DNA from 3 places in the Vibrio sp. R12-SW3-ISO1 genome. Region 2 is predicted to be linked to each of the others. Evidence: predicted binding sites of a transcription regulator. Region 2 holds the regulator's gene; each other region holds the start of a gene.

Region 1 (10,795 bases), on a different contig from region 2:
CCCTTGTAAATTTCTACGCAGCTCGCGCAGCACCTGCTTAGTGCCTGGGCGTAAACCTCGCCACAGCATAAAGCTTTCTGCCGCTTGGCCAACCAACATCCCTAAGCCATCATAGCTGACGGGCGCACCCGATTGTTCCGCCCAGGCATTAAAAGGCGTTTTGCCTGCGCGGTAGACCATGTCATACACCACTTGGCAACCTTGAAAAATGGTCGGTGATACCGCTGGCAACTCACCACTCAATCCCGACGACGTTGAGTTAATGATGACATCAAAGCCAGTCTCGACCTCTTCCAGTGAGGCGGCTTGCACCACACCAAACTCAGCGAAAAGCTCTGCCAACTGTGATGCTTTGGCTTTGGTGCGATTGGCGATCACTATTGAATGCGGGTGCTGGTCGAGCAGCGGTTTGATCACGCCGCGCGCCGCGCCGCCAGCGCCAAGCAATAGTATTCTCGCCCCTTTCAGTACCACTTGCTTGGCAAGCAAATCTTGCACTAATCCTTCACCATCGGTGTTGTCACCAATGATGTCTCCATCATCTAACTTTTTTAAGGTATTAACGGCACCGGCCAATTGCGCTCGCTCAGTCAGGCGGGTCGCAAACTGAAACGCCTCTTCTTTAAACGGTGCGGTGATGTTGCACCCCTTACCACCTGCAGCAAAGAACTCCGCTACCGCCGTTTTGAATGTGCCGATCTCAGGCTGCTGCGTTTGATAGGTTAACGCTTGGTTGGTCTGGCGAGCAAATAAGGTATGGATAAAAGGCGATTTACTTTGGCTAATGGGATTGCCAAACACCACATAGCGGTCAAGAGGTTGTGTCATGTCCTTACCTACACAAAAATAAACGGGTCAACGGTCATTGACCCTATCACTATCCCGGCCAGGATCAAGCGCTATGCCGAGATAAACACGTTACCAATCACGCGGTTTGAGGAAATCGCGATACAAAACCGCTTCAGGGCTGTCTGGCTCAATCTGATAATTGTACTCCCAGCGAGCCAGTGGCGGCATCGACATCAAAATCGACTCGGTTCGGCCACCACTTTGCAAACCAAACAAGGTTCCTCGGTCATAGACGAGATTAAACTCCACATAGCGACCACGGCGATAAAGCTGAAATTGACGCTCTCGGTCAGTGTAGGGCGTCTCTTTGCGGCGCTCAACGATCGGCAGATACGCCTGGGTATACCCTTCACCGACCGCTTTGATGTAATCAAAACACTTATCAAATGGCCACTCGTTGAGATCATCAAAAAATAGCCCACCAACGCCGCGCGTTTCATCACGGTGCGGCAGATAGAAATAATCATCACACCATTTTTTGTGCTTGGCATACACATCATGACCAAAAGGTTCACACACCTCTTTCGCACTGCTATGCCAGAAGTGAGCATCTTCTTCAAATGGGTAGAAGGGGGTCAAATCGAACCCGCCGCCAAACCACCAAATCGGCGCCTCGCCCTCTTTTTCGGCAATAAAAAAGCGCACGTTGGCATGGGAGGTGGGCACATAAGGGTTATTCGGATGCATCACCAACGACACGCCCATGGCTTCAAAGCGTCGCCCGGCGAGCTCTGGGCGATGGGCAGTGGCCGAGGCGGGCATCGCTTTGCCAGAGACATGAGAGAAGTTGACGCCGCCTTGCTCAAACACCGCGCCCGCTTTCATCACTCGGGTGCGACCACCGCCACCGAGCCGCTCTCCGGGTTCACGCTGCCAAGCATCCTCAACAAACAGCGCTTGGCCGTCGGCCTGCTCAAGCTGCTGACAAATGGTATCTTGCAGTGCCAACAAAAACTGCTTCACCGCCTGCTTATCGATTTCTGACATTTTACTTCCTTGCAGGGTAGGCCCTGTTTCACCACGCAGTCACTGGCTGCGTCTTCTTGGGATGAGACTCAGTGTACAAAGAATCTGCGTCGAAGACTAATCACTGCGCGGTTCAAAGTGCGCGCAAACGTTTGCTTGCTAGGGAAAACGCCGTATAATGCGCACAAATTGGCGATGTGGTTGTACTGGGTTTACGACACATCCTGTTTTTCATTCCACACAAAAGGTTGAAGGAGTTTGAGATGAAAGTCGGTATCATCATGGGTTCAAAATCAGATTGGCCAACAATGAAGCTCGCCGCGGAAATGCTGGATAGATTTGGTGTTGAATACGAAACTAAAGTCGTCTCTGCGCACCGCACTCCTCAATTATTGGCAGACTACGCCAACAGCGCGAAAGAGCGCGGTCTGAAAGTGATCATTGCTGGCGCTGGCGGCGCTGCGCACCTGCCGGGCATGGCTGCGGCGTTCACAAGCTTACCTGTCTTGGGTGTTCCTGTTCAATCACGTGCCCTAAAAGGGATGGATTCGCTGCTTTCTATCGTGCAAATGCCAAAAGGCATCGCGGTCGGTACACTAGCGATCGGCGAAGCAGGCGCAGCGAATGCGGGTATTTTAGCCGCGCAAATCATCGGTACCCACGATGAGTCCGTGATGGAGAAGGTCGAAGCGTTTCGCCAAGAGCAAACTGAGACCGTCCTTGCCAACCCAAACCCAGCCGAGGACTAAATCATGCATGTGTTGGTGTTAGGTGCAGGCCAATTAGCACGAATGATGTCTCTTGCGGGCGCACCACTGAACATTGAGATCTCGGCGTACGATGTCGGCAGTGAAAACATTGTCCACCCTCTCACCCAACATGTGGTGGGCCACGGTCTTCGCAATGCCATTGAGCGTGCCGATGTGATCACAGCTGAGTTTGAACATATCCCACACGATATTTTGACCCTCTGCGAGCAAAGCGGGAAGTTTTACCCGTCAGCAGAAGCAATCAAAACCGGTGGCGATCGCCGTATTGAGAAGGCGCTATTGGACAAAGCGGGCGTTCGCAACGCCAACTACCATGTCATTGAGAGCAGGGAAGATTTTGATCGCGCGATCGAAAAAGTCGGCATTCCTATGGTGCTGAAAAGTGCCCTAGGTGGCTACGATGGTAAAGGCCAATGGCGATTGAAAGACGCCGCTCAAGCGGACAGCATTTGGCAAGAGATGGCACAATGCATCCAAGCCAGTGAGACACAAGCGATTGTGGCGGAAGAGTTTGTCCCGTTTGGCCGAGAAGTTTCCTTGGTGGGCGCACGAGGCAAAGACGGCTCAGTCGCTGTTTATCCTCTGGCTGAGAACGTCCACACCCAAGGGGTGCTAAGCCTATCGACCGCCATTTCTGATCCGAAGCTGCAAGACCAAGCGCAGGCGATGTTTAGCGCTGTAGCTGAGAGTCTCGACTACGTGGGCGTGCTTGCCCTTGAGTTTTTCGATGTCGATGGCACCCTGCTCGTAAATGAGATTGCACCGCGCGTGCACAACTCCGGTCACTGGACGCAGCAAGGCGCAGAGACCTGTCAGTTTGAAAACCACCTAAGAGCTGTGTGTGGCTTACCGCTTGGCAGCACCAAACTGGTTCGTGAAACGGCGATGATCAACATCCTTGGCGAAGACACACTGCCACAAGCGTTGCTGGCCATTGAAGGGTGCCATATCCATTGGTACGGCAAAGAGAAACGTGCAGGACGCAAGATGGGTCACATCAATGTCTGCGGCGACTACAGTGGTGAGCTACAACGCAAGCTGTGTGAACTGGCCACCTTGCTCGACAACGATGCTTTCCCTGCGGTGCATGAGTTTGCACAAAACTTCGAATCGTAATCGGATCAAATGAGTGTTGGCTCTACGAACACTGGATTGAAAAAGGCGCTCATGGCGCCTTTTTTGTCTTTAATGACCTTGTATCTGCTGAAACGCTCGCCGCTCCGATATCGCCTTTCCACGGTATAGTCTTTAATCGAGATATAGTCTTAAATAGGCAATCGTCGAAGATTAAGACTGAATGGCCTGACAACGGCGAGCCGCACACTGCAACTGTTGGCCTTTCGCGCTGTGTTTTTCCACCAGCAGTGGAAACCCACACACTTGGCACTCCCCACTGACGGGCGGCTGATTGACGGCAAACTTGCATTTCGGGTAGCGGTCACATGCATAAAACAGCTTACCAAAGCGAGATTTACGCTCGGTCAGCTGACCTTGATGGCATTCAGGGCAGGCGATGGCGACGTTGTCCTCACTCGGCTCTGCGGGGGCATCGATCGACTCAATGTGGTGACACTCAGGGTAATGACTGCAACCGACAAACATCCCATAGCGACCTTGGCGCAGCACCAACTCATGACCACACTCAGGACATGGCACACCTAACTCTTTAACGATGTGGCCATCATTTTGATGCAAAGGTTTGATGTAATCGCATTGCGGGTACAAGGTGCACCCCAAGAAAGGACCATGTTTGCCATGGCGCAGCGACAGCTCCCCCGCCAAGCCTTGAGCTTGGCATTTCGGGCACGCCTGATGTTCTAAGGCGTGCTCGTGGGCAGAAAACAACTGATGGTCGATTTTTTTACTCATATCACTTAGGGTCGCAAAGCGACGGTATCAGTGCAAGATACCCTGCTCTTTGGTGTAAAGAAGCTCTTCCATAAGCGTGTATTCATTTTCATTGCCCGGCACATTAAACAGCACCATTAAGACAATCCACTTGAGGTCATCAAGCTCAAACTCATCGGTTTCGAGCCCCATCACTCGGTCAATGACCATCTCACGTGTTTCCGCCGTCAACACGCTCACTTGCTCTAAAAACATTAAAAAGCCACGACACTCAAGGCTGAGGCGGTCGCACTCTTTGGCGGTATAGATACGCGTAGACGGAGACGAGGTACTGACAGAGATCGCCGAGTGCGCTTCCGTTTGCTGGAGCGCCGCCAACTCTTCTAACCAGACCAGGGCCTTATATATGTCTTTCTGATGAAAACCAGCGCGAAGTAACTCTTCTTCTAGCTCATCTTGGTCGACCTGTAACTCTGCATCGCTATGGATGTAGGTCTCAAACAGATACATCAAAATATCCATCATCATAGCTAGCCCCTCCCCTTTAAAATGTAGCCACCGGAAACTGCAACAACGTGCCCTAAAAGCTCGAGCTCCAAGAGCTGCATCATGACATCCTGCACGGGTATATGGGTCCGCGATGCTAAGATATCAACTGGTGTAGCCTCATTACCTACGTTAGCTAACAGCTCGGGAAATGGCAATTCTTCTTTGCTCACTTTCGTCGCTTCTTTATCGTTAGGAGATAAAAGCGCTCGGAAATGCGAGCAGCTCGGCGTCTGGGTGCGTGATTCGCTCTGTTTATCCGCCTGTTGCCGCGACCACGCCAGCAAGCTGTCAAGTTCGCACAAGATGTCCTCAACCTCTTGGACTAAGCTCGCACCTTGCTGAATTAAGCGGTGGCAACCCCTGGCATAGACTTGATGAATAGAGCCGGGAATGGCAAACACTTCTCGGCCTTGCTCAAGGGCATATCGCGCGGTAATTAATGAGCCGCTTTTCTCTGCCGCTTCCACCACCAGCACGCCCAGCGATAAGCCACTGATAATGCGATTGCGGCGAGGAAAGTGATCCGCCTTAGGTTTGGCCTGCGGATGCAACTCACTGACCAACGCGCCTTGCTGAGTAATACGCTCTGCCAGCGCTCGGTGGCGGGCAGGGTACACTTCGCCAAGGCCACTGCCGAGCACCGCGACCGTCTCTCCGCCCGCTTTCAGCGCGCCATCATGGGCATAGCCATCGATGCCGAGCGCGAGTCCGCTGGTGATACACAGCCCCTCTTTGACCAACGCACTGGCAAATTCTCTGGCGAGCGAAAGCCCATCCTGACTGGCATTACGACTGCCTACAATGGCCAATTGCGGCAAGTGAATCGCCTCAAGCTTGCCTTTGACAAACAGCACCGCCGGCGACGCTGGGGCGTTGGCGAGCAGTGACGGATAGTCACTCGCGTCACGGGTGACGATATAGTGATCCGCCTCGCGCTCGCGCCAAGCCAAACATCCGTCCACCTCTTTTTCTGCGCGCCGCTGAATATACTCCACCTGATGCTCACTTAAGCCAAACGCGCGCATCTCGTCGCTCGAACTGGAGACAATCTCGTGCGGCTCAGCCACCTTTAGCAAACGCTCAAAGGTCTTCGGACCAATTCTGGGCGTAAAATAGAGCATCAGCCAAGCGCGCAGCTCACGCTCTGTCATCCTTGCTCCTTACCCTGTAGCTCTGCGTCCACAACGTCTTCAGCGGATTTAAGCGTCACTAGAGGTGAGCGCAAACGGGTTTCAGTGGCAATCGGCTGCTCGCTCTGAGTGACCAGCGCCAAGCTAAAATCTTGATAAGGACGAATCACCATCAAATGCCCAATGCGCACATCCGGCAATTGCTGCACCTCTTGCCTAGCCAATACCCCTTGGCCAGCTTTGGCCACCTTGTGACCCGGCTGATAGAGGTCGAACATACTGCCTTGACGCAGCGCATCGCGCGCGCCGCGATCGATGACCACGACTTGATGCTTGCCTACATATTGGCTGCCTTCTAAAGACCCTAAGATTGAGGCATCGATGGTCTTAGGTGAAGGCTGGGGATAAAAGCGTTGACTGAAATCAGACTGAGCCTCACGCACGGGCAAGGCGATGTCGTGCGCGAGAATCTCCTGCGTTTGTTGGCGAACTTTGAGCGCCGTCATGTCCGTATCGCTCGGCGCCGTAGGCTCATCCGCAGACTCGGCGACCGCAATTTTTTTCAACGCAATGACGCGTTTATCATCACGTGTAAAGGTGGTCATTTTGCGGTAAATGTGCCACTCGCCTTGCACTTGCTGCCCCGTGACATAGAGCAGTTGTTGCCCGGTGAGATATTGCAAGCCATTGCTCGAGCCAATCACCTTGGCACTCTCTGCCAATAACGACTCGTCAAGCAAGAGATCCGATTCTAGGTACGGCAACACCCACTCTTCACGCAGCGTCGGCAGCGCTTGTTTATCAAGCTTTCTGACTTTCGGGCTCAGCTTGTGCATCGGTTTCACCGTCAGAACCGGCTCACCATTGCGCCAAATCAGATTGAGCTTGTCACCGGGATAAATCAGGTGAGGATTATCAATATCGGGATTGACCTGCCATAGTCGTGGCCAAAGCCAAGGGCTATCGAGGTAGAGCGCCGAAATATCCCACAAGGTATCGCCTTTGACCACGACATACGTCGTGGGCGCATCGGGCTTGAGGGTTAACACCGACGAGATAGAGAAAGGAACCCAAGCTACCCACAAGGTCATCACGCAGAGAAGTGGCCTGCGCCAACTGGAACACCGTTTGAAACTCACCATCACCTAAATCCTTGGTTATCTGAAAGAAACCGCTGCTCAACTTAGGTGTGTGTGCTCAACATTGACACCGAGAGTGGCAGGGAAAATGCGTAATGATGCTGTCATTTAGGTTATAAAATGTCTAGAATTGAGCCAACAAGCTTTACCCTGATTCGGCACAGTTCAACATTTTGAGTGTATATGTCTGTATTACAAGTATTAACATTCCCAGATGATCGCCTTCGTACCGTGGCTAAGCCCGTAGAGAAAGTGACGCCTGAGATTCAAAAACTCGTCGATGACATGATTGAAACCATGTACGACGAAGAAGGAATTGGTCTTGCGGCCACCCAAGTCGATGTTCACCAACGTATCGTGGTGATCGACATTTCGGACACCCGTGATGAGCCAATGGTGCTTATCAACCCAGAAATCATCGAGAAACGCGGTGAAGATGGGATTGAAGAGGGCTGCCTATCTGTGCCTGGCGCACGCGCTTTAGTGCCTCGCGCAGCCGAGGTGACGGTCAAAGCGCTCAATCGCGATGGTGAAGAATTTACCTTCGAGGCGGATGACCTGCTGGCGATTTGTGTTCAGCACGAACTTGACCACCTAGAAGGCAAGCTCTTTGTCGATTACCTATCGCCACTGAAGCGTAAACGCATCCAAGACAAACTGGCGAAGATCAAGCGATTCAACGAAAAACAATCCGCCGGTAAGTAAGCGTATTACTGAGAAAGAAAAGATAAGGAACGTACCTTGAGCAAACCACTTAAGATTGTTTTTGCTGGTACTCCGGACTTCGCCGCCCGTCACTTGGCGGCGTTGTTGTCTTCGGAGCACGACGTCATTGCCGTGTACACCCAACCCGACCGCCCTGCAGGTCGCGGTAAAAAGCTCACCGCGAGCCCAGTCAAACAGATTGCCCTTGAGCATGACATTGCGGTCTACCAACCGGAAAACTTTAAGTCTGAAGAGGCCAAGCAAGCGTTGGCGGATTTAGACGCCGATTTGATGGTCGTCGTCGCGTACGGTTTGCTGCTGCCGCAAGCGGTATTGGATACGCCTAAACTTGGCTGTATCAATGTGCACGGTTCGATTTTGCCACGTTGGCGAGGCGCAGCGCCGATTCAGCGCGCCATTTGGGCGGGCGATGAAGAAACCGGCGTCACCATCATGCAGATGGACATTGGCCTCGATACTGGCGACATGCTCTCCATCGCGCGCTTGCCGATCGAAAGCAGCGACACCAGTGCGTCCATGTACGAAAAGTTGGCCGATTTAGGCCCAAGTGCGCTATTGGACTGCCTCACTGACATCGCACAAGGCAGCGCCGTCGCCACAAAACAAGACGATGCCCTAGCCAACTACGCCAAAAAACTCAGCAAAGAGGAAGCCCGCATCAATTGGCATGACGACGCAGAGCACATTGAGCGCTGCGTGCGCGCATTCAACCCGTGGCCAATGAGCCACTTTGAAGCGGCCGACAACAGCATCAAGGTGTGGCAAAGCCGCGTGGCGGAGCACACCACAGACCAAGCGGCGGGTACCATTATCCAAGCAGACAAAACTGGCATCTATGTCGCAACAGGCAAAGGCGTATTAGTCCTTTCTCAACTGCAAGTGCCGGGTAAAAAAGCCATGTCGGTGCAAGATATTCTCAACGCCCGAGCAAGTTGGTTCGAAGTGGGCTCGGTACTGAGCTAACCCTTCACACCCTGTCATTGCGCTGCAATGAATCACGTACATTTTGAGGGCAGAGATGCCCTCCCTTATTTAAGGTATTGATTATGAATGTTCGCGCTGCTGCCGCTAACGTTATCTTCCAAGTGGTCGACAAAGGTCAATCACTCTCGCATGCGCTGCCTGCCGCGCAAAAGACCATCAAACCGCGTGACCACGCTCTGCTGCAAGAGATTTGCTACGGCGCTTTGCGTTACTTGCCGCGTTTAGAGTCTATTGCCAACGAATTGATGGATAATCCGCTCAAGGGCAAAAAACGCGTTTTTCACCATTTGATTTTGGTGGGGATCTACCAACTGAGTTTTATGCGTATCCCTTCGCACGCGGCAGTCGCAGAAACCGTTGAAGCGACCAAAACCTTGCGCGGCCCGAGTCTGCGCGGTTTGATTAACGCGGTGTTGCGTAACTACCTACGCAATCAAGAAGAACTGGATGCCTTTGCGACCAGTCACAATGCCGGCAAGTATGGCCACCCTAACTGGCTACTGAAGCTGCTGCAAGAGCACTACCCAGAGCAGTGGGAGCGCATTGTTGAGGCTAACAATCAAAAAGCGCCGATGTGGCTGCGCGTCAACCGCCAGCACCACACCCGCGATCAGTACATCGCTTACCTGAATGATGAAAGCATAGAATTCACCCTTCACCCCGAGGCCGCTGACGCCATAAAATTGGCCAAACCTTGTGATGTGACCCTATTGCCCGGCTTCGATCGCGGTTGGGTTTCCGTGCAGGATGCCGCCGCACAGTTGTCTGTCGATTACCTTCAGCCACAAGAAGGGGAGCTGATCCTCGACTGCTGCGCCGCGCCAGGGGGCAAGACGGCACACATTCTTGAGCACACGCAAGACACAGAAGTGGTGGCGATTGATGCCGATCCTACTCGCCTTAACCGCGTGCATGACAACCTCGAGCGATTACAGTTGAGAGCCGATGTGATTTGCGGCGATGCGCGCTACCCACATCAGTGGTGGCAAGGTGAGCAGTTTGACCGTATTCTACTCGATGCCCCTTGCTCGGCGACCGGTGTGATTCGACGCCATCCGGACATCAAATGGCTGCGCCGCGCTGATGACATTGAAGCGCTGTCAGCGTTGCAGAGTGAAATCCTAGATGCCATGTGGCAACAACTGAAAGCCGGCGGTACCTTAGTCTATGCCACCTGCTCGATTGCGCCGCAGGAGAACGTGGAACAAGTGCGCGCTTTCCTCTCACGTACGTCCGATGCACAGTTGATCGGTAGTGAGGAATCTCAGCCTGGCCGACAAATTCTTCCGGGGGAAGAGGACATGGACGGCTTCTACTATGCAGTTTTGAAAAAAAAGCGGTTTTGAAAAAAGCTGTCTGAAGAAAAAGCGGTAGGTCTTAAGTCAAGCAATACGCCGCAATAAACAAGGACAGTGCGCCCCGCCATAGGGGCGATGACGACGTTCAAGAGAGCAAAAGATGAAGATCATTATTCTCGGTGCCGGACAAGTTGGCGGTACATTGGCAGAAAACTTGGTGGGTGAAAACAACGACATCACCATCGTCGACAAAGACAGCGACCGCCTACGTGAACTGCAAGACAAGTACGACCTGCGCGTGGTCAATGGTTACGCTAGCCACCCTGACGTGCTGCGCGAAGCGGGCGCTCAAGACGCCGATATGTTGGTGGCCGTGACCAATATGGACGAAACCAACATGGCCGCCTGCCAAGTGGCCTTCACCTTGTTCAACACGCCAAACCGCATTGCACGTATTCGTTCGCCCCAGTATCTCGCCGAGAAAGAAGCACTGTTTCAATCCGGTGCCGTGCCGGTCGATCATCTGATTGCACCAG
Region 2 (10,795 bases):
AACTCGGGCGCTTTTGTGTTACCCTGCGCCCTGAATTGTGTGACGATAACGGTTATTTTTCGACTATGACTCAAAGCTTGCTATTCCATAAGACTTTTAAACACCCCACTAGCGATGAGTGGGTGGTCTTTGTGCATGGCGCAGGCGGCAGCTCATCGATTTGGTTTAAACAGATCAAAGCCTACAAGCAGCATTTTAATTTGCTTCTGATTGATTTGCGCGGCCATGGAAAATCGAACCAGCTGATTAAGGAGATTATTGCCAATCGCTACACCTTTAAAGAGGTCACATTAGACATCTTAAAAGTGCTTGATCACCTAAAGATTCAGTCGGCACATTTTGTCGGCATGTCGCTTGGGACCATCATCGTCCGTAACTTAGCGGAGCTAGCGACTGGGCGCGTAAAAACCATGGTGTTAGGTGGCGCCGTCACACGACTCAACACACGCTCTCAAGTACTGGTAAAGTTGGGTAATCTGTGTAAACACATTGTGCCCTACATGTGGCTCTATCGCCTGTTCGCCTACATTGTGATGCCTCAGCGAGCACAAAAAGAGTCGCGACATATGTTTATCCGCGAAGCGAAGAAGTTGTGCCAAAAGGAGTTCAAGCGTTGGTTTATTTTGACCGCAGAGGTGAACCCTCTGATGCGCTACTTCAAAGACCGCGAGTTACCTATCCCTACGCTCTATCTGATGGGTGAAAAAGACTACATGTTCATCACCCCTGTGAAAGAGATGGTCTCAGCACATACGCTCAGTGAGCTGCATGAAATTCCTGACTGTGGCCATGTGTGTAATGTTGAGCGCCCAGATGAGTTTAATGATCACTCCATCGCCTTCATTCAGCAACACCTCACTGCTTAATTTCGGCTAGCTCCCCACACACTCATACTGGTTTGGTGTGCTCGCACTGCCAACATAACTGAAAATGGCCGTCATTTTCTTCTTGGCAAGTCGGGCAAACCCAAACCATGTTGTCGGGAGTGTCTTGTTGGAAGTCATCAATCAGCGCGAGTGCCGTCTGCTTTTGCTCTGGGCGAGTTAACCAAACGTACGGGCTGGCCTCTTCGCCAAACGGAATCTCTCCTTGCAAGCCGAACAAACCTTCACCTCTCACCTCACAGGCTATTCCTTCGCTGCGTAACATTTCACACACGATGTGTGCTTGTGGTGGGGTTGTGGCAATAAAGATTTTCAAGACGCTTGTCCATTGGATTGCGGTGACGCTTTGAGTTTGGCCATCACCCATTTAGCAATGATTGGGAATACCCCGAGCAACGCAAAAGAGGCGAGTACTGTTGGGGAGACGATGCCTGACAAACTGTCGATTTGCGCTAGCTGGGTCCCGGCGTTGAGGTAGACGGCCGTGCCCGGCAACATACCCAGTTGACTGACCAGATAGAAGCGCGCGATGGTGATGGGCGTAAGACCCATCAAGAGGTTGATCAAAAAGAAAGGGAATACCGGGATAAGGCGCAGTGAGAAGAGATAAAACGCACCATCTTTCTCGACCCCTTGGTTAATCGTCGCGAGTTTATCGCCAAACTTGCTTTGTACCCACTCTTTGAGTAGAAAGCGGCTGCTTAAAAACGCCAAGGTAGCACCTATCGTACTGGCAAAAGAGACGAGCAATAAACTGGTCCAAAAGCCAAACAGCGCAGCGCCAAGCAAGGTGACGACGGCCGCTCCAGGGATCGAGAAGGCGGTGATAGCGACATAGGCGAAGAAGTAACTGAGCGCGGCGAGGGCAAAGTGGGCGTCAATGATTTCAGCCAGCGCTTGCTGCTGCGCTTTGGCGTTATCAAGTGTCAGGTATTGACCAAAGTTTGCGCCTAAAAACACAATCAGAGCGAGCAAACCAATACCTAAAAGCAGTTTCTTGTTCATATGGATCCCTTTGAAAACATCATCATTGATCATTGTTAGATATGAACCAAAAAGCCAGTAAAAAATTTCGCCCTAAAGGGAAGAATACGTTGAATTCTATGACGAAGGAATGGAAACGCTAGAAAAGCATCGGCTAAAAACGTCTCAAGCCAGCGGTGTTGGGCTGGCTTGAGACGGGGATTGGAATTACTGAACGCTATCGCTGACTAGCTTTGCAGCTGATTCAGGAGCTCGTCGCGTCTTGCTTGAGGGACCACAGACCAGTGCGTGCCTTTAATTGCCCCCTCAAGTGCCCACAGCAGGTCGATGCTGACGTCGGCAGAGTGTGTGGAACGAATCGCTTTATACGCTTCCACTGCGCCCGTCTGCTCCAAACGGGAGACACTGTCGATACCCGCTTTCTTGAGCATTCGCTCGGTCGCTAGACGCAAGTTCGGCAGATCTTTCAGGCGCGTTGGTTTGGCGTTGGTTTGACGCTGCTTGTCTTTGTTGGCCGCCTCTAGTGCAGTGTTTGCCATCGCAATAGTCTGAGCGACATCCTGATCCCAGTCATGGCCAAGGGCGTAGTATTTGGTGACCACAGGGAAACCACGTTTTTTATACACGTATGGCTCGAGTCCCTGAGCATTAAACAGTTGGGCCAACGAGTCGTCGGCGCGTATGTGAAGTTTGTCATTTACCACGAGGGCAAACATGATGTCATCAGCGAAGATTCCGAATCCACCAAACATTGAGCGAGACTTGATCTTGCCCAATGGTTCAAACAATCGCATTGAGTCTTTTAAAATTGGTTTATCCATGCTGTTTTTCTCGGTGTATTACAATACGCCACCAAATTCAGGTCCGAGAGATTAGCAAAAATATGCAGGTTTTGTGTCAGTAGGGTGTCATTCTGGCTCATAAAAGAATAATCCTACTCGCGGTGTGAGCGCATAATGCGCACACAACGTTTAACTCATTGTATTCTTTGCTTTTGATAAAGAATTATGAAGTGCACATTTGCCATCGGCAACCCCGCTACCAAGCAGTCATCAACGTTGATATCATCGAGTGGCTGCAACAGGCCGGAAGCTTTGCGTCCCATCCTTTCGAAATGGTTTGCCCTGTTCGTGGCATTAGTCGAACATAATAAGCATAAATAATTTATGGGCTAAACATCACGTTTCGATGGGTTAAATGTGATCTTAGTTCATAAAATAGAGGGGTGTTAACGAGAGAATAAAGCCCAGCGGATGAGAAGTATTCTCGCTGGGCTAGTCGATGTGATGTGCTGAACTTGTTCGTTGGTCTATTTCACCGTCGCCACGGTATCGCGCTCGACGATTTCTGGGTGCATTTCAAAAATACGTTTTTCATGCTCTTTGTCTTTAATACGTTCGAGCAAAATCTCAAATGCGTTTTTACCCACACGGCGCTTCGGCTGGTGAACCGTCGTTAGCGGTGGTGAAAAGTACTCGGCTAGCTCAATGTTGTCATAACCAATGACCGACATGTCTTCTGGAATACGAATGCCTTTTTGCTGTAAACGGCTCATCAAACCGAGCGCCATCGTATCGTTGAAACAGAATACTGCGGTTGGCTTTTCGTCCATGGCGACGATTTTGTCCGCGGCAAGCACGGCGGTATCGCACTCAAAGTTACCTTCTAAGATCCAATCTTCGTTGACGCTCAAACCCGACTCGTTCATTGCGCGCTTAAAGCCTTGGATGCGCTCTTGGCAGGCCGCTTTTTCAAAATGCCCACTCAAGCAAGCAATGCGCTTGTGGCCGTGATCAATCAGGTATTTTGTTGCGAGGTAGCCGCCTTCTTCCGAGTTGTCGATGATTTTATCGGCTTGTGAGCTTTCCGGGCCCCAATCCATCACCACCTTAGGGATGTCTTTATGACGGTCAAGCATTTCGCTCAACTCTTCGGTCAAATCTGAACACATCACTAAGATGCCATCGACGCGCTTTTCCGCCAGCATGCGAATGTAGTCACGTTGTTTCTCGTAGATGCCGCCAGTGTTACACAAGATCAAGGTGTAGCCTTGACGGTAGCAGTAGTTCTCAACCCCGTCGATCACTTCCGAGAAGAAAAGGTTGGTCGATTGAGTAACCAGCATGCCTATTGTGCGTGTCGAGTTACATTTCAGGCTGCGTGCAACGGCACTTGGGGCATAGTTCAACTCTTGAACCGCTTCCATCACTTTTTCTTGCGTGGCTTCAGCGACAAAGCGTGTTTTGTTGATCACATGGGATACAGTGGTGGTCGAGACACCCGCTAAGCGAGCGACGTCTTTAATCGTGGCCATATGGTTTTGTCCTGTCGATGACTGCCTACTACTCTATGAAAAGTTAAGTCTATAAAAGTAAAGTCTATACAAAGTTTAGAGTATGTAGACAGAAAGTATCAGAAACACAAAAACCGCCCTCAAAAAGCGGTTTGTATTTATTAGTTTTATCGTTTGCGGACCGGATTGTAGTCCGCAACGTCGATTTGGGCAAATAAAAAACCCGCCTTTGGGATCTCGCCACACCTTTTGTATGGGCTTAATCGCTATCGCCTTGCAGGTAGGCTTTATCCAATTGAATGAACGCGCACAATAGCGACGACAGCGCCGCATAGAAGCCGAATGTGTCGAGGCGCTGGCAGCGCTCGGCAAACCTCTCAATCCAAGGGAGTAGATGCTGCTCAATAAAATCGGCTTGCTCTTGGTAGGCGAGATGCGTGTCGCCTGCCATCTGCTCTGCTGCATGAGCGCCGCGCACAATCAGGTTGCCCAAAAAATCCAGCTCTATCGCGAGATGATCAGAAGGCTCATTAAGCCCTGAATGCACAGCGACCCCGTGTTGTTGAAGTAAAGCGTCCATCTGTTTGGCAGGCTCACCATTGAGCAGTCCGGATTCATCTAAGTAGACAGAGGCGTAAGGCAGCGCGCTGTCTCGGTCGGATTTTAAAAACAGGTCGCAATAGTCGGCTGATAGTTCCAACTCAGCATCTGGCCTGTCTTGCAATCGGTTCAATGCATCGATGAGCCTGTCTGCGGCGACGTTAAGCTCAGGGGTTTGTGCAAGTCCCGTCAGAAAGGTACGTGTGTCCACCGAATGATATTGGGCCAGCTCTTGCTCTGAGAGCTCTTTGGCAAACACGCTCGAAAACCACCAGTAGAGCTCAGCGCGTTGCTCATCAAAGGCGCGCTGCTCTTTTTCGGCGGGAGATAAAGGGTCGGAAATCTGGGCGTTAGGTGTCTCTGGCATGATGGGCTCTCAACTGAATCAGATGCCGTTAAGTCTAACGGATAAAAATGAACAGCGGTCAACCAGATTATGAGAAGAAATGGTCAAATATGGCAATTTGTGAACAGGGCGGCAAAGCTTGCTTTGCATCAATGAATCGCCAACTTTTCACCTCCCAAAGAGGACAAAGATGGAGTTGTGACTAATTATGAATAGAATAAAGCCATTGAATCAGTGTGTGAATAAGTGAGTAGAGCCGATGAGCTACCACATTTTGGTTGTTGAAGATGATGAAGTGACTCGCCGTAAATTAGCGGGCTACTTTCAAACCGAAGGGTATCAGGTGAGCCAAGCTGATAATGGCGCGCAGATGCGCGATGTACTCAGCAGCAGTCGGGTCGATTTGGTGATGCTGGATATTAATCTGCCCAACGAAGATGGCTTGATGCTGACGCGTGAACTACGCAGTCAATCGGACATCGGTATTATCTTGGTGACCGGGCGTACCGACAGCATTGATAAGATTGTTGGTTTAGAAATGGGCGCGGACGATTATGTCACCAAGCCATTTGAGCTTAGGGAACTGCTCGTCAGAGTCAAGAACCTCTTGTGGCGCATCGCACTGGCTGCGCGAGCGCAAAACGCGGGCAGCGATCAGCAAGAGGGCGTGGTGCGCTTTGCTGAATGGACGTTCGATATTCAGCGCCGCGCTTTGAGCCGAGGGGATGAACCGGTCAAACTGACTAAAGCAGAGTATGAGCTTTTGGTGGCGCTCTCCTCTCACCCCAATCAAGTGCTCAGTCGAGAGCGTATTCTCAATATGATCAGTCATCGTGTGGACGCACCCAATGATCGCACCATCGATGTTCTGATTCGACGCATGAGAGCGAAGATGGAGGTGGATCCAAAAAATCCGCAGATATTCGTCACCGTGCATGGCGAAGGCTACATGTTCGCCGGAGATTAACGTTGTTCGGCAATTAACGAGCGAAAATTGACGCAAAAGAAACGAAAAATCCAGGCATACAGCCTGGATTTTTGAGTTAAGTGGAAGACGTTATCCGTCTACGCTGGCGGCCGGTTAAACGTCGCTCTGCGCAGCCTCCACCTCTAAGGCTTGCTCTTCATAATCGGACGCCCAGTCGCGCAGGTGCTGCCAAATGGTGCCCAGCGTTTCATGCCAGTAGCGCTCAGTTTGTTCGAGATATTTGCCCTTCGGCGCGTACTTCTCCCACGCTTGATCGATGTTTCTCTGCGCCAGGTAGTTGGTCGGCGCGGCGTAAGGTTTCAATCCTGCGGAATGGAATTCATTCAGGGCACGGTTCATGTGACTGGCCGATGTGACCACCACCAACTTCTTGTTCTTAACGAACGCCGCCGCTTGGCGCGCTTCTTCCCAAGTATCTTTGGCGGTTTCGAGCAGAATAATGTCAGATTTAGAAACGCCAAGCGCCAGCGCTACTTTAGCCATCATGCGCGCATTGCTCACTTCAGAACCGGCGGCATAGCCTGAGAGAATCAGTTTAGAGCCCGGATAAATTCGCATCACACGAATCCCTTCGGTCAAACGCATTAGGCCAGCGCGACTCAGTTCTGACGTGGGCGGAATGTCGTCGTCCACAACATGGCCGCTGCCAAGCACCATCACATAATCAATCGATTCATCGACAGGAAAAAAGGCCGAGTATTGGCGCTCGATAGGCATGAGAAGGCGTGATGAAACGGGCTGGAAGGCAACGAGAAAAATGCCAACAAACGAGAAGAGAACAACGAAACATCCTGTTTTTTGTTTTCGTGTGAACATGACGAGCATGAGTCCCACAAGGCCAATGATCAGCAGGGCTGGCAAAGGCATAAGTAAAGCCGAGACGACTTTTTTCAGCTCAAACATACTTAAATAGTCCGAAAAAACACCAGTTGATTATAATTTAAGAGAAAGCCTCTTTATTCCTGCCTTTCTTGTGACAGAATAGCAGCACGATTCAACATCATAACTCAAGCTGCTGTGACTGAAGACCGCAATTTCGACGATATTGCCCACAAATTTGCAAAAAATATATACGGCTCTGACAAAGGCGAGATTCGACAAGTCATTGTTTGGGAAGACCTTCAAACCATCCTCGCCTCGTTACCCGCCAGTGATTCACCACTCGACGTGCTCGATGCCGGGGGTGGGTTGGCACAAATGTCGCAAAAGCTGGCGAAGCTAGGCCATCGCATTACGTTATGTGATCTATCTTCTGAAATGCTGCAATTAGCTGAGCAGGATATTGCAAAAAATGGCTTGCTTGAGCAGTATCGCTTGATTCATTCGCCCGTTCAATCCATCGCTCAACACCAGCAGCAACCGGCGGATTTGGTGATGTTTCATGCCGTCATGGAGTGGTTGGCTGAGCCAAAGCCAGCGCTGCAAACGCTGTTAGAGCAGGTCAAACCGGGCGGTATCGCGTCGGTCATGTTCTACAACCATCATGGCCTCGTGTACAAAAATGTTGTGTGTGGCAACCTTCCGCATGTGTTAGAGGGCATGCCACACCGCAAGAGATTTAAGCTTCAGCCCCAAAAAGGGCTGAAGCCTGAAGATGTCTACCGTTGGATAGAGGAGTCGGGGTTTCGCATTGAAGGGAAATCCGGCATTCGCTGCTTCAGTGACTACATTGGCGATCGTCAGTATATGGGCGACTACACCAGTGAGGATGTCTTGGCCCTAGAGAGGCAGTTGTGCCGCCAAGAACCCTATGTGTCACTCGGACGCTATATCCACGTGTGGGCAAGAAAGAATTAAAACAGGATAAACCATGAGTGAAATGACTCTGAATGCCGCTGAGCAACCGATTGATGAGTTGGTGGGTTGGGTCAAGCAGCATGATTTTTCATTGAATCTGACCAACGAACGCTTGGCCTTTTTGATCGCCATTGCCGTGTTGAGTAATGAAAGGTTTGATGAAGAGTTAGGTGAAGGGGAGTTGCATGATGCGTTCGCCATTGTCACTCGATTGTTTGCCGATTCGGGCGAAGCGTCGGCGTTTCGCGCCAACAACGCCATCAATGACATGGTCAAACAGCGCCTTATCAGCCGCTTTACCAGTGAAATTACCGACGGTGCGAGTATCTATCGTCTCTCGCCGTTGGCCATCGGCATCACTGACTACTATGTTCGTCATCGCGAATTTTCCAAACTGAAACTCTCTATCCAACTGTCTATGGTGGCGGACGAAATGGCGAAAGCCATTGAAGCGGCACAAAAAGGCGGAACGGCGGGTCATTGGAAGAAAAACGTTTACGGCGTGCTGAAATACTCAGTCGGTGAAATTTTCGATCAGATTGATTTAAACCAGCGTGTGATGGATGAGCAGCAGCAGTCGGTTAAAACACAGATAGCTGAGCTACTTAACAAAGACTGGCGCGATGCGATCAATAATTGTGAATCCTTGCTGTCAGAAACCTCCAGCACATTGAAAGAGCTGCAAGACACCTTGCAAGCGGCGGGTGATGAGCTGCAAAGTCAAATTCTCGACATCCAAGAGTTGGTGCATGGCGATGATGAGCTCGAGTTTATTGCCGAAACCCTGTTTGTGTTGCAGATGAAGCTCGACCGCATCACCAGCTGGGGTCAGCAAGCGATTGATCTCTGGATTGGGTACGATCGCCATGTGCACAAGTTCATCCGAACCGCCATCGATATGGACAAAAACCGCGCGTTTAGCTCGCGCCTACGTCAGTCGGTCAAAGACTACTTTGAAAACCCTTGGTACCTTACTTACGCCGATGCAGAGCGGTTGAGCGATTTGCGTGATGAAGCCTTGGTGTTGCGTGATGATGAAGTGACCGGCCAGGTGCCACTCGATGTGGTCTACGAAGAATTTCAGCAAGTGAATGATGCGCTGTCTGAGCGCATTGGGGAGATGCTCCAAGTGCACAAAGCGCAGGGGCAGCCTATTGATTTAGGCCAAGTGCTGCGCGACTACCTCGCCGAGCACCCCTATACCCATCATTTTGATTTAGCCCGAATTGTTGTCGATCAAGCGGTGCGACTGGGTTACTCCGAGTCCGATTACCAAGCGATTCAGCCCGATTGGCAAGCGATCAACAATTATGGTGCAAAGGTACAAGCCAATGTCATCGACAGATACTAATGAATACATGCCAGAGAATCTGGTCAAAGCGATCTCTAATCCGCTGTTTCCGGCGCTAGACAGCATGCTGCGTGCCGGGCGTCACATCTCCAGTGAAGATCTCGACAACCACGCCTTACTGTCGGATTTTGAAGTGGAGCTATCGAGTTTTTATCAGCGTTACAACACCGAACTGGTGAAAGCGCCTGAAGGTTTCTTTTATTTGCGTCCGCGTTCGACGTCGCTGATTAACCGCAGTGTCCTGTCTGAGCTCGATATGCTGGTGGGTAAAGTGTTGTGCTTTTTGTATTTGAGCCCAGAGCGTCTTGCTCACGAAGGCATTTTTACCAACCAAGAGTTGTACGATGAGCTTCTGTCACTGGCCGATGAGTCCAAATTGATGAAGCTCGTGACCAACCGAGCCAGCGGCTCTGATCTCGACAAAGAGAAACTGTTCGAGAAAGTGCGCACCTCGTTGCGCCGACTGCGCCGTTTGGGCATGGTGATCAACATCGGTGAAACCGGAAAATTCAGCATCAGTGAAGCGGTGTTCCGTTTTGGTGCGGATGTTCGTGTCGGTGACGATATGCGTGATGCGCAGCTACGCCTCATCCGTGATGGTGAAGCAGTGGTTCACACCAAAGAGCCGAGCCAAGGCGATCTTTTGCACAGCGATAACCTAGATGCGCCAGAAGGCGAAGAAGAACTGACACAAGCAGGTGAAGCATGATTGAACGCGGTAAATATCAATCACTGACAATGGTCAACTGGAATGGCTTTTTTGCCCGCACTTTTGACATTGATGATCTGGTGACCACCTTATCGGGAGGGAACGGAGCGGGCAAATCGACCACCATGGCGGCGTTTATCACCGCGTTGATCCCTGACCAAACCTTGCTTCACTTTAGAAACACCACCGAAGCTGGCAGTAGCCAATCTTCTCGCGACAAAGGTCTCTACGGTAAACTTCAGCCGGGTGCCTGTTACGCAGCGCTCGATGTGGTCAACTCGCGTAAGCAACGCCTACTGTTTGCCGTTAAGCTGCAACAGGTGGCGGGGCGTGACAAAAAAGTCGATATCAAACCCTTCGTCATTCAAGGCCTGCCAAGCCATGTCAAACCTACCGATGTACTGATTGAAACCGTCTCGGCGACCCAAGCGCGCGTGCGTCAAGTCAACGAAGTCAAAGAGGCAGTGGTCCAATTTGAAGGGGTGCAATTTAAAGCCTTCCCATCGATTGTTGATTATCACGCGCAGATGTTTGAATTTGGTGTGATCCCGAAAAAGCTGCGTAACTCGGGCGATCGTTCCAAATTTTACCGCTTAATTGAAGCTTCACTGTATGGCGGTATTTCCAGCGCCATCACCCGTTCTCTGCGTGACTACCTACTGCCACAAAACGGCGGAGTGAAGAAAGCCTTCCAAGATATGGAATCGGCGCTGCGTGAAAACCGCATGACGCTTGAGGCGATCAAAACCACTCAAGCGGACCGAGATCTATTTAAACACCTGATCACCGAGTCAACGAATTATGTTGCAGCGGATTATATGCGTCATGCCAACGACAGACGCA
Region 3 (10,795 bases), on a different contig from region 2:
AGACATGGATTTAATCCTATTAGCTGTCATTTTTAAAAATGGTCGTTATAAAAATAAAACTTTTCAGTTTAAATTCTTGCAAACGTTTGCTCACAACTTGCGCTATTCTAGCAAAAATGTGATGTGCCGCAAACAAGAAAGCGGGAGAGAGACTCCCCCGCTTTCTATCAATTACTTAGCGCGTGCTTCTAGCATTTCAACCGCTGGAAGGACTTTGCCTTCTACAAACTCAAGGAACGCACCGCCGCCCGTTGAGATGTAAGACACATCTGCTTTGATACCGAACTTGTCGATCGCCGCTAGCGTGTCACCACCGCCTGCAACAGAGAAACCTTCAGACGCTGCGATCGCTTCAGAGATACCTTTTGTGCCCGCTTCGAAGTTCTTGAATTCGAATACGCCCACAGGGCCGTTCCAAAGGATGGTTTTCGCGTTCTTCAGAATCTCAGCCAATTGCGCGGTAGAGTTTGGACCTAGGTCGAAAATCATGTCGTCGTCTTGAACTTGAGATACGTCTTTGATTTCCGCTTCTGCGTTCTCATCAAATGCTTTTGCACAAGCAACGTCAGTCGCCACTGGAATCGCGCACTCTTCCATTAGCTTTTTCGCTGTGTCGACTAGGTCTGCCTCGTATAGAGATTTACCTACGTTGTGGCCAGCCGCTGCGATGAAGGTGTTAGCAATACCGCCACCGACAACCAGTTGGTCAGCGATTTTAGATAGAGACTCAAGCACAGTCAGCTTGGTAGACACTTTTGAACCACCAACGATAGCAACCATTGGACGCGCAGGCTTGTCCATTGCTTTACCTAGCGCTTCTAGCTCGTTCGCAAGTAGAGGACCTGCACACGCAACGTCAGCGTGCATACCCACACCGTGAGTTGATGCTTGTGCACGGTGAGCCGTACCGAATGCGTCCATTACGAAGATGTCACAAAGTGCAGCGTACTGCTTAGACAGTGCTTCGTCGTTTTTCTTCTCGCCAACGTTGAAACGAACGTTTTCTAGAACAACAAGCTCGCCCGCGTTCAGCTCTAGACCGTTTAGGTAGTCTTTCGCTAGCTTCACTTCGCAGTCAAGTGCATCATTTAGGTAGTTTACGACAGGTTGTAGAGAGAACTCTTCCGCGTATTCACCCTCTGTTGGGCGACCTAGGTGAGAAGTAACCATCACTTTCGCGCCTGCTTCTAGGCAGTGCTTGATTGTTGGTAGAGACGCGAGGATACGCGCATCAGAAGTTACTTTGCCGTCTTTTACTGGCACGTTTAGGTCAGCACGGATGAATACACGTTTACCTGCTAGATCCAGGTCAGTCATCTTGATTACAGACATGGTTTGTCCTCTCAACTATTCAAAAAATAAAGTTTTCAGTCACTCGGCAATCCTGCCAAGCCTATTAATTCTTCAAACTGGTTTTGATATGGAGATTATCAATATTTATTTCAAGGGTAAAAATAAATATTACTCCTTCGCCTTTCGGCGCTTCCAATCTAGGTAAAAATGGCCGCTAAACGGCACTACCCAGCTTGTTCTGAAGCGGCCTGCATTGCGAGCGCAGTATCCAGCATGCGGTTCGCAAAGCCCCATTCGTTATCACACCAAACCAACATTTTGACCAGGTGCCCATTACTCACGCGAGTCTGGGAACCATCAACAATGGCACTGTGGGGATCGTGATTAAAGTCAATCGATACGAGCGGCGCTTCAGTATAGTCAACAATGCCGTGTAATGTACACTGAGATGCGTTAACAATGGTTTGATTTACGTCATTAACTTTCACATTCGTATTAATTGTGACACTTAAATCCATCGCAGTGACGTTTACCGTGGGAACGCGCACGGATATGGCTTCGAATTTGTTGGAAAATTTCGGGAAGATTCTTTCAATCCCTTTGTGCAATTTCGTATCGACTGGAATGATGGATTGGCTGGCGGCTCGAGTACGACGCAAATCGCTGTGATACGCATCAATCACCTGCTGATCATTCATTGAGGAGTGAATGGTGGTGATCGTGCCAGAATCGATACCAAAAGCATCGTCCAACGCTTTGATGATAGGGACAATACAGTTGGTCGTACACGAACCGTTAGAAACGACGCGATGCTCTGCGGTTAATGTTTCATGGTTCACGCCATAGATGATGGTGTTGTCGATATCACTGGCGCCCGGGTGGGAGAAAAGCACTTTTTTAGCGCCGGCTTTGATGTGCGCTTGGCCATCGGCTTGCGAGCCATAGACACCGGTGCAGTCGAGCACCATATCGACCTCAAGATCGCGCCAAGGCAGTAGCTCAATGTCGTTTAGGTGCAAAATCCGAATCGAATCAAAGTCGCCACTCTCCACGACGCCGTGATGAATATAGATATGCTCTTGGTCATGCGTGATTTTTTTGCCAAAACGACCGTGGCTCGTATCGTATTGCAGTAAGTGCGCCATCGCATCAGGCTGTGCCAACTCGTTGACCGCGACCACTTTGATCTGCTGATGTTTGCCGCTCTCGTAAACCGCGCGCAACACATTACGACCGATACGTCCAAATCCATTGATCGCAATTTTAAGCATCCTTTCTTCACCCCACCTGATTTTCGTGTCACAGATAGTAACTGAGCCCGTGCCCAGATGCGAGTTCCAATCCCCGAAACCGCCTATTTCTAGGCACTAGGAACTAGGAACTAAATAAAAAAAACCGAGCCACTCACGACTCGGTTTCCTTCAAACTACATCGCCACAATTAAGCAAGCAGTTCCTTCGCTGTGTTCACAACGTTTTCTGTCGTGAAGCCAAACAGCTTGAACAGTTCTCCAGCAGGCGCTGATTCACCGAAGGTTGTCATACCGATGATCTTGCCGCCAAAGCCGACATACTTGTACCAGAAGTCCGCAATACCCGCTTCGATAGCGATACGTGCTGTTACGTCAGCTGGCAGTACGGATTCACGGTACGCTGCGTCTTGCTTATCGAACGCGTCCGTCGATGGCATAGACACCACGCGTACTTGCTTGCCTTCAGCGGTTAGCTGCGCCGCCGCTTCAACAGCCAGTTCCACTTCAGAACCGGTGGCGATAAGGATAAGCTCTGGCTTGCCCGCGCAATCTTTTAGGATGTAACCACCCTTAGCGATGTTAGCCACTTGCTCAGCGTCACGCGCTTGCTGCGCGAGGTTTTGACGAGAGAAAATCAGAGACGTTGGGCCATCTTTACGCTCAATCGCCAATTTCCAAGCGACCGCGGATTCCACTTGGTCACATGGACGCCATGTGCTCATGTTTGGCGTTAGGCGAAGTGACGCCATTTGCTCAACGGGTTGGTGCGTTGGGCCATCTTCACCCAGACCAATCGAGTCATGCGTGTACACTTGGATGTTCTGAATTTTCATCAGAGCGGCCATACGCATCGCGTTACGGGCGTACTCCATAAACATCAAGAAGGTCGCACCGTAAGGGACAAAACCGCCATGCAGCGCAATACCATTCATGATGGCCGTCATACCGAACTCACGTACACCGTAGTGAATGTAGTTACCTGAGAAATCGTCTGCTTCCAGTGATTTTGAGCCCGACCACATGGTCAAGTTGGATGGCGCAAGGTCCGCCGAACCGCCCATAAATTCAGGCAGCATTTTACCGAACGCTTCAAGCGCATTTTGAGACGCTTTGCGCGAGGCAATGTTCGCTGGGTTGGCTTGCAGATCAGCAATGATTTGATTCGCTTTCTCTTCCCATTGCGCAGGAAGCTCACCGTTGAGACGACGTTTCAGCTCCGCCGCTTCTGTTGGGTACGCCGCTGCGTAAGCCTCAAACTGAGCGTTCCACGCCGCTTCAGATGCTGCGCCTGCGGTTTTCGCATCCCACTGCTCATATACGTCTGCTGGAATCTCAAATGCTGGGTGCTCCCAACCTAGGAACTCACGCGCAGCTTTGATTTCGTCTGCACCTAGTGGCGCGCCGTGACAATCGTGAGAGCCCGCTTTGTTTGGTGAACCAAAACCGATGATGGTCTTAGTACAAATTAGAGTAGGGCGAGGGTCCACTTTCGCGGCAGTGATGGCGGCGTTGATCGCCTCAGCATCATGGCCATCGACAGCTGGAATAACATGCCAACCGTAAGCTTCAAAGCGTTTTGGTGTATCGTCAGAGAACCAACCTTCCACTTCACCATCAATCGAGATGCCATTGTCATCCCAAAAAGCGATCAGCTTGCCAAGGCCCAGAGTGCCCGCTAGTGAACATGCTTCGTGAGAGATCCCTTCCATCAAACAGCCATCACCCATGAATACGTAGGTGAAGTGGTCGATGATGTCATGGCCTTCTTTATTGAACTGCGCCGCTAATGCTTTCTCTGCCAGCGCCATGCCCACTGCGTTAGTGATACCTTGGCCAAGAGGACCAGTAGTGGTTTCTACGCCCGGTGCATAACCATATTCTGGGTGGCCCGGCGTTTTTGAATGAAGCTGACGGAAGTTTTTCAGATCGTCAATAGACAGCTCGTAACCACTTAGGTGCAGCAAAGAGTAAATCAGCATTGAGCCGTGGCCGTTTGATAGCACAAAACGGTCGCGGTTTGCCCATTCTGGGTTCGCTGGGTTGTGGTTTAAGTGTGAACGCCAAAGAACTTCGGCGATATCCGCCATCCCCATCGGTGCGCCTGGGTGACCGGAATTAGCTTGTTGAACACCATCCATGCTAAGTGCACGAATTGCATTGGCCAAGTGTTTACGAGAAGACATGTCTGCTCCTGAATGCATTAAGCGAATTGATAACTAATGTGGGCGATAATTCTCGCAGAGCATCTGCGCGGGTGCAATCGATTACTGTCTAATCAACGCCAGATCTACGATATTTATTGCAAATTTCTCGAAGACCGCCGGTTTTCGTTACTGCTTGATGCAAACGATTGCTCTTTACCTCACGCGGCGGATTGAGAAAAATACGCGTTTTTACTCTACTTAAATCACAAAAATAACTTGTAATTCGAGCACGCAAAACTAAAATAGACGTCTAGATGTAGATACACCTACATAATTTAACATTATTTTTGTGCTGGGCGAGCAATGACGCCCATCCAACAGATTAAATGGAGCTCTCATGGCTAAGCACCTGTTTACTTCTGAATCCGTATCAGAAGGTCATCCAGATAAAATTGCAGACCAAATCTCAGATGCGGTTCTCGATGCGATCCTCGAGCAAGATCCAAAAGCTCGCGTAGCGTGTGAAACCTACGTCAAGACCGGTATGGTCATGGTCGGCGGTGAAATCACCACTTCTGCATGGGTAGACATCGAAGAGTTAACGCGCCAAACCGTACGTGAAATTGGCTACGTTCACTCTGACATGGGCTTTGACGCGGATTCGTGTGCAGTGCTAAACACCATCGGTAAACAGTCTCCAGACATCAACCAAGGTGTCGACAAAGCGGATCCAAAAGAGCAAGGTGCCGGTGACCAAGGCATCATGTTTGGTTACGCATGTAACGAGACTGAAGTCCTCATGCCAGCGCCTATCACTTACTCACACCGCCTAGTGCAAAAGCAAGCGGAAGTACGTAAGAACGGCACACTGCCATGGTTGCGTCCAGATGCAAAATCTCAGGTTACGTTCCAGTACAACGAAGGTAAGATCGTTGGTATCGATGCGGTCGTACTGTCAACTCAGCACTGTGACTCTATCTCAACGCCGGATCTGCGCGAAGCGGTAATGGAAGAGATCATCAAACCTGTTCTACCAGCTGAGTGGCTCAACAAAGACACTAACTTCTTCATCAACCCAACCGGTCGTTTTGTTATCGGTGGCCCAATGGGCGACTGTGGTTTGACCGGTCGTAAGATCATCGTTGATACCTACGGCGGCGCAGCGCGTCACGGTGGTGGTGCATTCTCTGGTAAAGATCCATCGAAAGTAGACCGTAGTGCCGCTTACGCAGCACGCTACGTGGCGAAAAACATCGTCGCAGCGGGTATGGCAGATCGCTGTGAAATCCAATTGTCTTACGCAATCGGTGTTGCGGATCCAACGTCTATCATGGTGGAAACGTTCGGTACTGAGAAAGTCTCGCACGACATCATCATTGAGGCGGTACGTCAGTTCTTCGATCTACGTCCATACGGCCTGCAAGAGATGCTGAACCTACTTCAGCCGATCTACAAGAAGACCGCCGCTTACGGCCACTTCGGTCGTGAAGAGTTCCCTTGGGAAGCGACGGATAAAGCCGCAGAACTGCGTGACTTCGCTGGTCTCAAGTAATCACTGAGCCACACTATTTCAGGGCTTTTGGTTCGCCAAAAGCCCTTTCTTTTGCCTGCCATCTAGCCTCCTCGCTCGCTTTGCTCACCCCGACCTCGCATCCCCCCACCCATCATTGAACAAAATTTAACCTCCCAGGTTGTAATTTACGCCATTGAGGTCAATAGTTAACAATATGTTAAATAAACGCATCCAAGGATGACGTCTTTACGTATAAAACCAGACGTGACTGCCATCCCCTCTGCGCCGAGTAACACGCGCAAAGCTTGTGTTCAGATCACGGCATCAACATGAAACTGAGAGTTCACACCCTTTAACGTCAGCGTCTAGGAGCACATCAGCGAATCGGGTCAGCACTCTCTCGTGTTTGCGAACGGCTTGCGTTTAAAAACGTCTTCTGTTTACAAATACGTAACAACCCCTTTTCTCGGCCACCACTCAAAAGGCAAAGAAGAGGATGAGAATCGAGATTGATCAAGGAGGAGTTATGCCTCGTACGGTTAACCCACATGACTTCAAAGAGCAAAAACATAAGGAAGTCAGCGACCACGAATACGCGCGCACCATACCGTGTAATCAGGTCAGTATCTCTGCCCCATTTCATTGGCTCGCGCTCGGCTTGCACGACTTTGTTCGCATGCCGCTGATTAGCGCTTTCTACGGCTTATGCTTTATGGCGGCGGCCATCGGCATTGTTCTCCTCGTCCAGTGGCAAGGCACCCACCTTGTGGTGATGCCCAGTCTGGTCGTCTATATGCTCATTGGGCCTTTTTTAGCGCTCGGTTTGTATGACGCAAGCTGGGAGCGAGAGCGCGGACATAAACCCAGTTTGCTTCACTCGATGAAAGCCATCGGGCGCAACTCCACCTCACAATGGGCGTTTGCCGTGCTGCTTGCGGTGTGTATGATTTTTTGGATGCGTATCGCGGCGCTGTTGCATGCACTTTACCCTTCAGTACAAGGGGCGCCGTTGAGCGACTTTCTCCCCTTCTTGATCATCGGCTCATTAGTGGGTTTAGTGCTGGCGTGTGTTGTGTTCAGTATCTCAGCGTTTGCCATTCCGCTGATGATGGAGCGACGCGTGGATATGATGACTGGCGTATTCAGTAGCTTTAACGCCGTTAAATCCAATATTGGTGCCATGATCGTCTGGGCTGCGATCATTTGTGGCGGAATCTTAATTGGCTTTGCCACTTATGGTATCGGGATGCTCTTTACGATGCCGATACTCGGCTACGCCACTTGGCACGCGTATCATGAGGTGATTAAGAAACGCCATCACCCTTAACATGTGGCCTATTTGAGGTATAGTGAACGCCCCGAGCTCTCTCGGGGCGTTTTTTATCCTGTATCTCTGCCAGCGAAGATGAGTCACCTGTGGATTTGACCCTCACCTATTCAACTCAGCGAGTGATCGCACAATGCATCGAGCAAGCCCGCCAGGCGTTCGGCCGGCCGTTTCCTATGCCAACGCTCTCGTTTAAGCTGCGCGGCAAAGCGGCAGGAAAAGCGTACCTGCAACTCAATGAAATCCGCCTCAATCCGGTGTTGTTTGCGGAGAATCAAGCGGCGTTTCTCCAAGAAGTGATCCCCCATGAAGTGGCCCACCTTGTCACCTATCAAGTTTATGGTCGCGTTCGCCCGCACGGCAAAGAGTGGCAAGGGGTCATGGAGTCAGTGTTCGGTGTCAAAGCCAACACCACCCACAGCTTTGCTGTCACCTCTGTTCAGGGTAAAACCTTTGAATACCGTTGTGCGTGTCGTGACTACCCGCTCTCTATTCGACGCCACAATAAAGTGCAGCGCAAACAGGCAAGCTATCGCTGCCAACAGTGTCAGCAGACACTGGTATTTTCTGGCAAACAGTTGTCGTAATCACCCGCACTCCATCCCTGCCAGCTATCTATCCCCACTAAATCACACCCTGTGGCGCGATCTCGTACAGCGTAACAAATAACATCATCACTAAAATCCTACCTTTTTGCGTGCTAGACTGTGAAAAATAATACTTTTTTCATGCTTTAACGCTCACTCAGGTTTCATTATGTCTCGACTGCCCGTTTGGTTTACTGTGATGAGCTCGCTGCTAGCGGTGACGCTCTCTTCTGCTTTCTCTTTCGCGCACGCAGCGCCGCCGTCCTCTTTTTCCAAAGCAAAGAAAGAGGCGGTCAAGATCTACGCCGATCACCCCACCAGCTTTTACTGTGGCTGCAATATTGAGTGGCAAGGGCGCAAAGGCACGCCGGATCTTAACTCGTGCGGCTATCAGGTGCGTAAGCAAGAGCGCCGAGCCTCTCGCATTGAGTGGGAGCATGTGGTGCCTGCTTGGCAATTTGGTCATCAGCGCCAATGCTGGCAACAAGGTGGGCGTAAATACTGCACTAAAAACGATCAGCAATTTCGCTCGATGGAAGCCGATTTGCATAACTTGACCCCAGCGATTGGTGAGGTCAACGGCGATCGTTCAAATTACAACTTTAGCCAGTGGAATGGGGTTCAAGGGGTGAGCTATGGGCGCTGTGAGATGCAGGTCAACTTCAAACAGCGAGAGGTGATGCCGCCCGATCGAGCCCGCGGCTCCATTGCTCGCACCTATCTCTACATGAGTAAAGAGTACGGATTTAAACTCTCAAACAAGCAAACCAAGCTAATGAATGCATGGAATAAAACCTACCCCGCTGACGCCTGGGAGTGTGAACGTGACAAACGCATCGCTAAAGTGCAAGGCAATCACAACCCGTTTGTGGTTGAGGCATGCCAAGCAACCCCATAACCACCTAGCTCTGGGAACTAGAAACTAGGAACTAGGCACTCGACTTCTCAGCACGCTTTATCTCACGCTAGCCCCTTGTTTTTTCGCTCAAAGGCATCCATGTTAGTGGGATAACTTTTGGATTTGCAGGAAACCAACGCAATGCGCATGCCACGACTCTATCACCCAGAGACCATCCACCAGCTTGGGCCTCTCGCCCTCAGTGACGATGCCGCCGGACACGTCGGCCGAGTGCTGCGCATGAAAGAGGGTCAACAGGTGCTGTTGTTTGATGGCAGCGGCGCACAATTCCCTGCCACCATTACCGCTGTAGGAAAGAAAAACGTCGACGTCGAGGTGTTAGACCGCGTTGAGCAAAGCTGCGAGTCACCGCTGGATCTGCACTTAGGTCAAGTGATCTCACGCGGAGATAAAATGGAGTTCACGATTCAAAAATCCGTTGAGCTTGGCGTCAATACCATTACGCCCCTTATCTCTGAGCGCTGTGGCGTCAAACTCGACCCCAAACGTTTTGAGAAAAAGCTCGCTCAATGGCAAAAAATTGCTATCAGCGCCTGTGAACAATGCGGCCGGAATACCGTTCCTACCATTCGCCCGATTATGTCGCTCGAAGCGTGGTGCCAAGAGCAATTCGGTGGCTTGAAGCTCAATTTGCATCCGCGCGCCAAATACTCAATCAACACCCTACCGACTCCGGTAGAAAAAGTGCGTTTGTTGATTGGCCCTGAAGGCGGCCTTTCTAACGATGAAATCGATATGACGCAGCAATACCAATTTGAAGAGACGCTGCTCGGTCCTCGCGTGCTACGTACCGAAACCGCAGCCCTTACCGCTATTACCGCCCTACAAGTTCGCTTTGGCGATCTTGGCTAAACGGAGAACACTATCCATGATCAAACTCGGCATCGTGATGGACCCGATTTCGTCCATCAACATCAAAAAAGACTCTAGCTTTGCCATGATGCTGGAAGCGCAGCGCCGCGGCTACGAAATTCACTACATGGAGATGAAGGATCTTCACCTAGAACAGGGCGTCGCGATTGCGGACACCAAAGTGGTGGAGCTGAAAGAAGATCCAAGCGGCTGGTATCAGTTTAAGTCTGAGCAGACCATTGAGCTGTCAGAGCTTGATGCGGTATTGATGCGTAAAGATCCCCCATTTGATACCGAATACATCTACGCCACATACATCCTTGAGCGCGCCGAAGAAAAAGGCACCTTGATCGTCAACAAGCCGCAAAGCTTGCGCGACTGCAATGAAAAACTATTTACCGCGTGGTTCCCAGAGCTGACGCCAACCACCTTGGTGACTCGCAGCGCAGACAAGATCAAAGCCTTCCGTGAGCAACATGGCGACGTGATTTTAAAACCATTGGATGGCATGGGCGGCGCGTCGATCTTCCGTGTAAAAGAGAACGATCCTAACGTTTCCGTGATCATCGAAACCTTGACTAACCATGGTCAACACTACGCGATGGCGCAAACTTTCGTCCCAGATATTAGCAATGGTGACAAGCGTATTTTGGTGGTGGATGGCGAACCGATGCCCTACTGCTTAGCGCGTATTCCTGCCAAAGGAGAGACTCGCGGTAACCTAGCCGCAGGCGGACGTGGCGAAGCAAGACCACTGAGTGAGACAGATAAACAGATCGCTCTCGCTGTAGCGCCTACACTTAAAGAAAAGGGGCTGATTTTTGTTGGCCTTGACGTCATCGGCGACAAACTGACTGAGATTAACGTTACCAGCCCAACGTGTATTCGTGAAATCGAAGCCGCATTTG

What was found. The regulator PurR, encoded in region 2, represses purine synthesis genes. The targets are predictions, from matches to a motif close to TNANGNAAACGTTTNCNTNA.
Region 1: a site for PurR is predicted at 1,956-1,975, ahead of purE (5-(carboxyamino)imidazole ribonucleotide mutase). Genes of this name have one in related genera too.
Region 3: a site for PurR is predicted at 4,884-4,903, ahead of metK (methionine adenosyltransferase). Genes of this name have one in related genera too.

What each region holds. Positions count from the first base shown of each region.
Region 1 is NZ_JCBDGK010000023.1:63,621-74,415, reverse strand. It holds gene aroE (shikimate dehydrogenase) at 1-828, opposite strand, end outside; gene hemF (oxygen-dependent coproporphyrinogen oxidase) at 919-1,836, opposite strand; gene purE (5-(carboxyamino)imidazole ribonucleotide mutase) at 2,079-2,564, shown strand; gene AC6R0R_RS07880 (5-(carboxyamino)imidazole ribonucleotide synthase) at 2,568-3,701, shown strand; gene AC6R0R_RS07875 (DNA topoisomerase family protein) at 3,873-4,454, opposite strand; gene AC6R0R_RS07870 (DUF494 family protein) at 4,482-4,961, opposite strand; gene dprA (DNA-processing protein DprA) at 4,964-6,133, opposite strand; gene AC6R0R_RS07860 (LysM peptidoglycan-binding domain-containing protein) at 6,130-7,254, opposite strand; gene def (peptide deformylase) at 7,435-7,956, shown strand; gene fmt (methionyl-tRNA formyltransferase) at 7,993-8,940, shown strand; gene rsmB (16S rRNA (cytosine(967)-C(5))-methyltransferase RsmB) at 9,024-10,307, shown strand; gene trkA (Trk system potassium transporter TrkA) at 10,420-10,795, shown strand, end outside.
Region 2 is NZ_JCBDGK010000015.1:148,229-159,023, forward strand. It holds gene AC6R0R_RS04370 (alpha/beta fold hydrolase) at 66-866, shown strand; gene AC6R0R_RS04375 (putative signal transducing protein) at 889-1,200, opposite strand; gene AC6R0R_RS04380 (TVP38/TMEM64 family protein) at 1,197-1,889, opposite strand; gene AC6R0R_RS04385 (TfoX/Sxy family DNA transformation protein) at 2,096-2,689, opposite strand; cyclic di-GMP riboswitch class I at 2,894-3,002, opposite strand; gene purR (HTH-type transcriptional repressor PurR) at 3,178-4,182, opposite strand; gene torD (molecular chaperone TorD) at 4,421-5,128, opposite strand; gene torR (two-component system response regulator TorR) at 5,367-6,074, shown strand; gene elyC (envelope biogenesis factor ElyC) at 6,189-6,998, opposite strand; gene cmoM (tRNA uridine 5-oxyacetic acid(34) methyltransferase CmoM) at 7,095-7,892, shown strand; gene mukF (chromosome partition protein MukF) at 7,906-9,243, shown strand; gene mukE (chromosome partition protein MukE) at 9,224-9,952, shown strand; gene mukB (chromosome partition protein MukB) at 9,949-10,795, shown strand, end outside.
Region 3 is NZ_JCBDGK010000053.1:3,979-14,773, forward strand. It holds gene fbaA (class II fructose-bisphosphate aldolase) at 1-6, opposite strand, end outside; gene AC6R0R_RS18130 (phosphoglycerate kinase) at 172-1,332, opposite strand; gene epd (erythrose-4-phosphate dehydrogenase) at 1,518-2,564, opposite strand; gene tkt (transketolase) at 2,734-4,728, opposite strand; gene metK (methionine adenosyltransferase) at 5,087-6,241, shown strand; gene AC6R0R_RS18150 (DUF2189 domain-containing protein) at 6,729-7,529, shown strand; gene AC6R0R_RS18155 (SprT family zinc-dependent metalloprotease) at 7,619-8,116, shown strand; gene endA (deoxyribonuclease I) at 8,316-9,014, shown strand; gene rsmE (16S rRNA (uracil(1498)-N(3))-methyltransferase) at 9,156-9,887, shown strand; gene gshB (glutathione synthase) at 9,904-10,795, shown strand, end outside.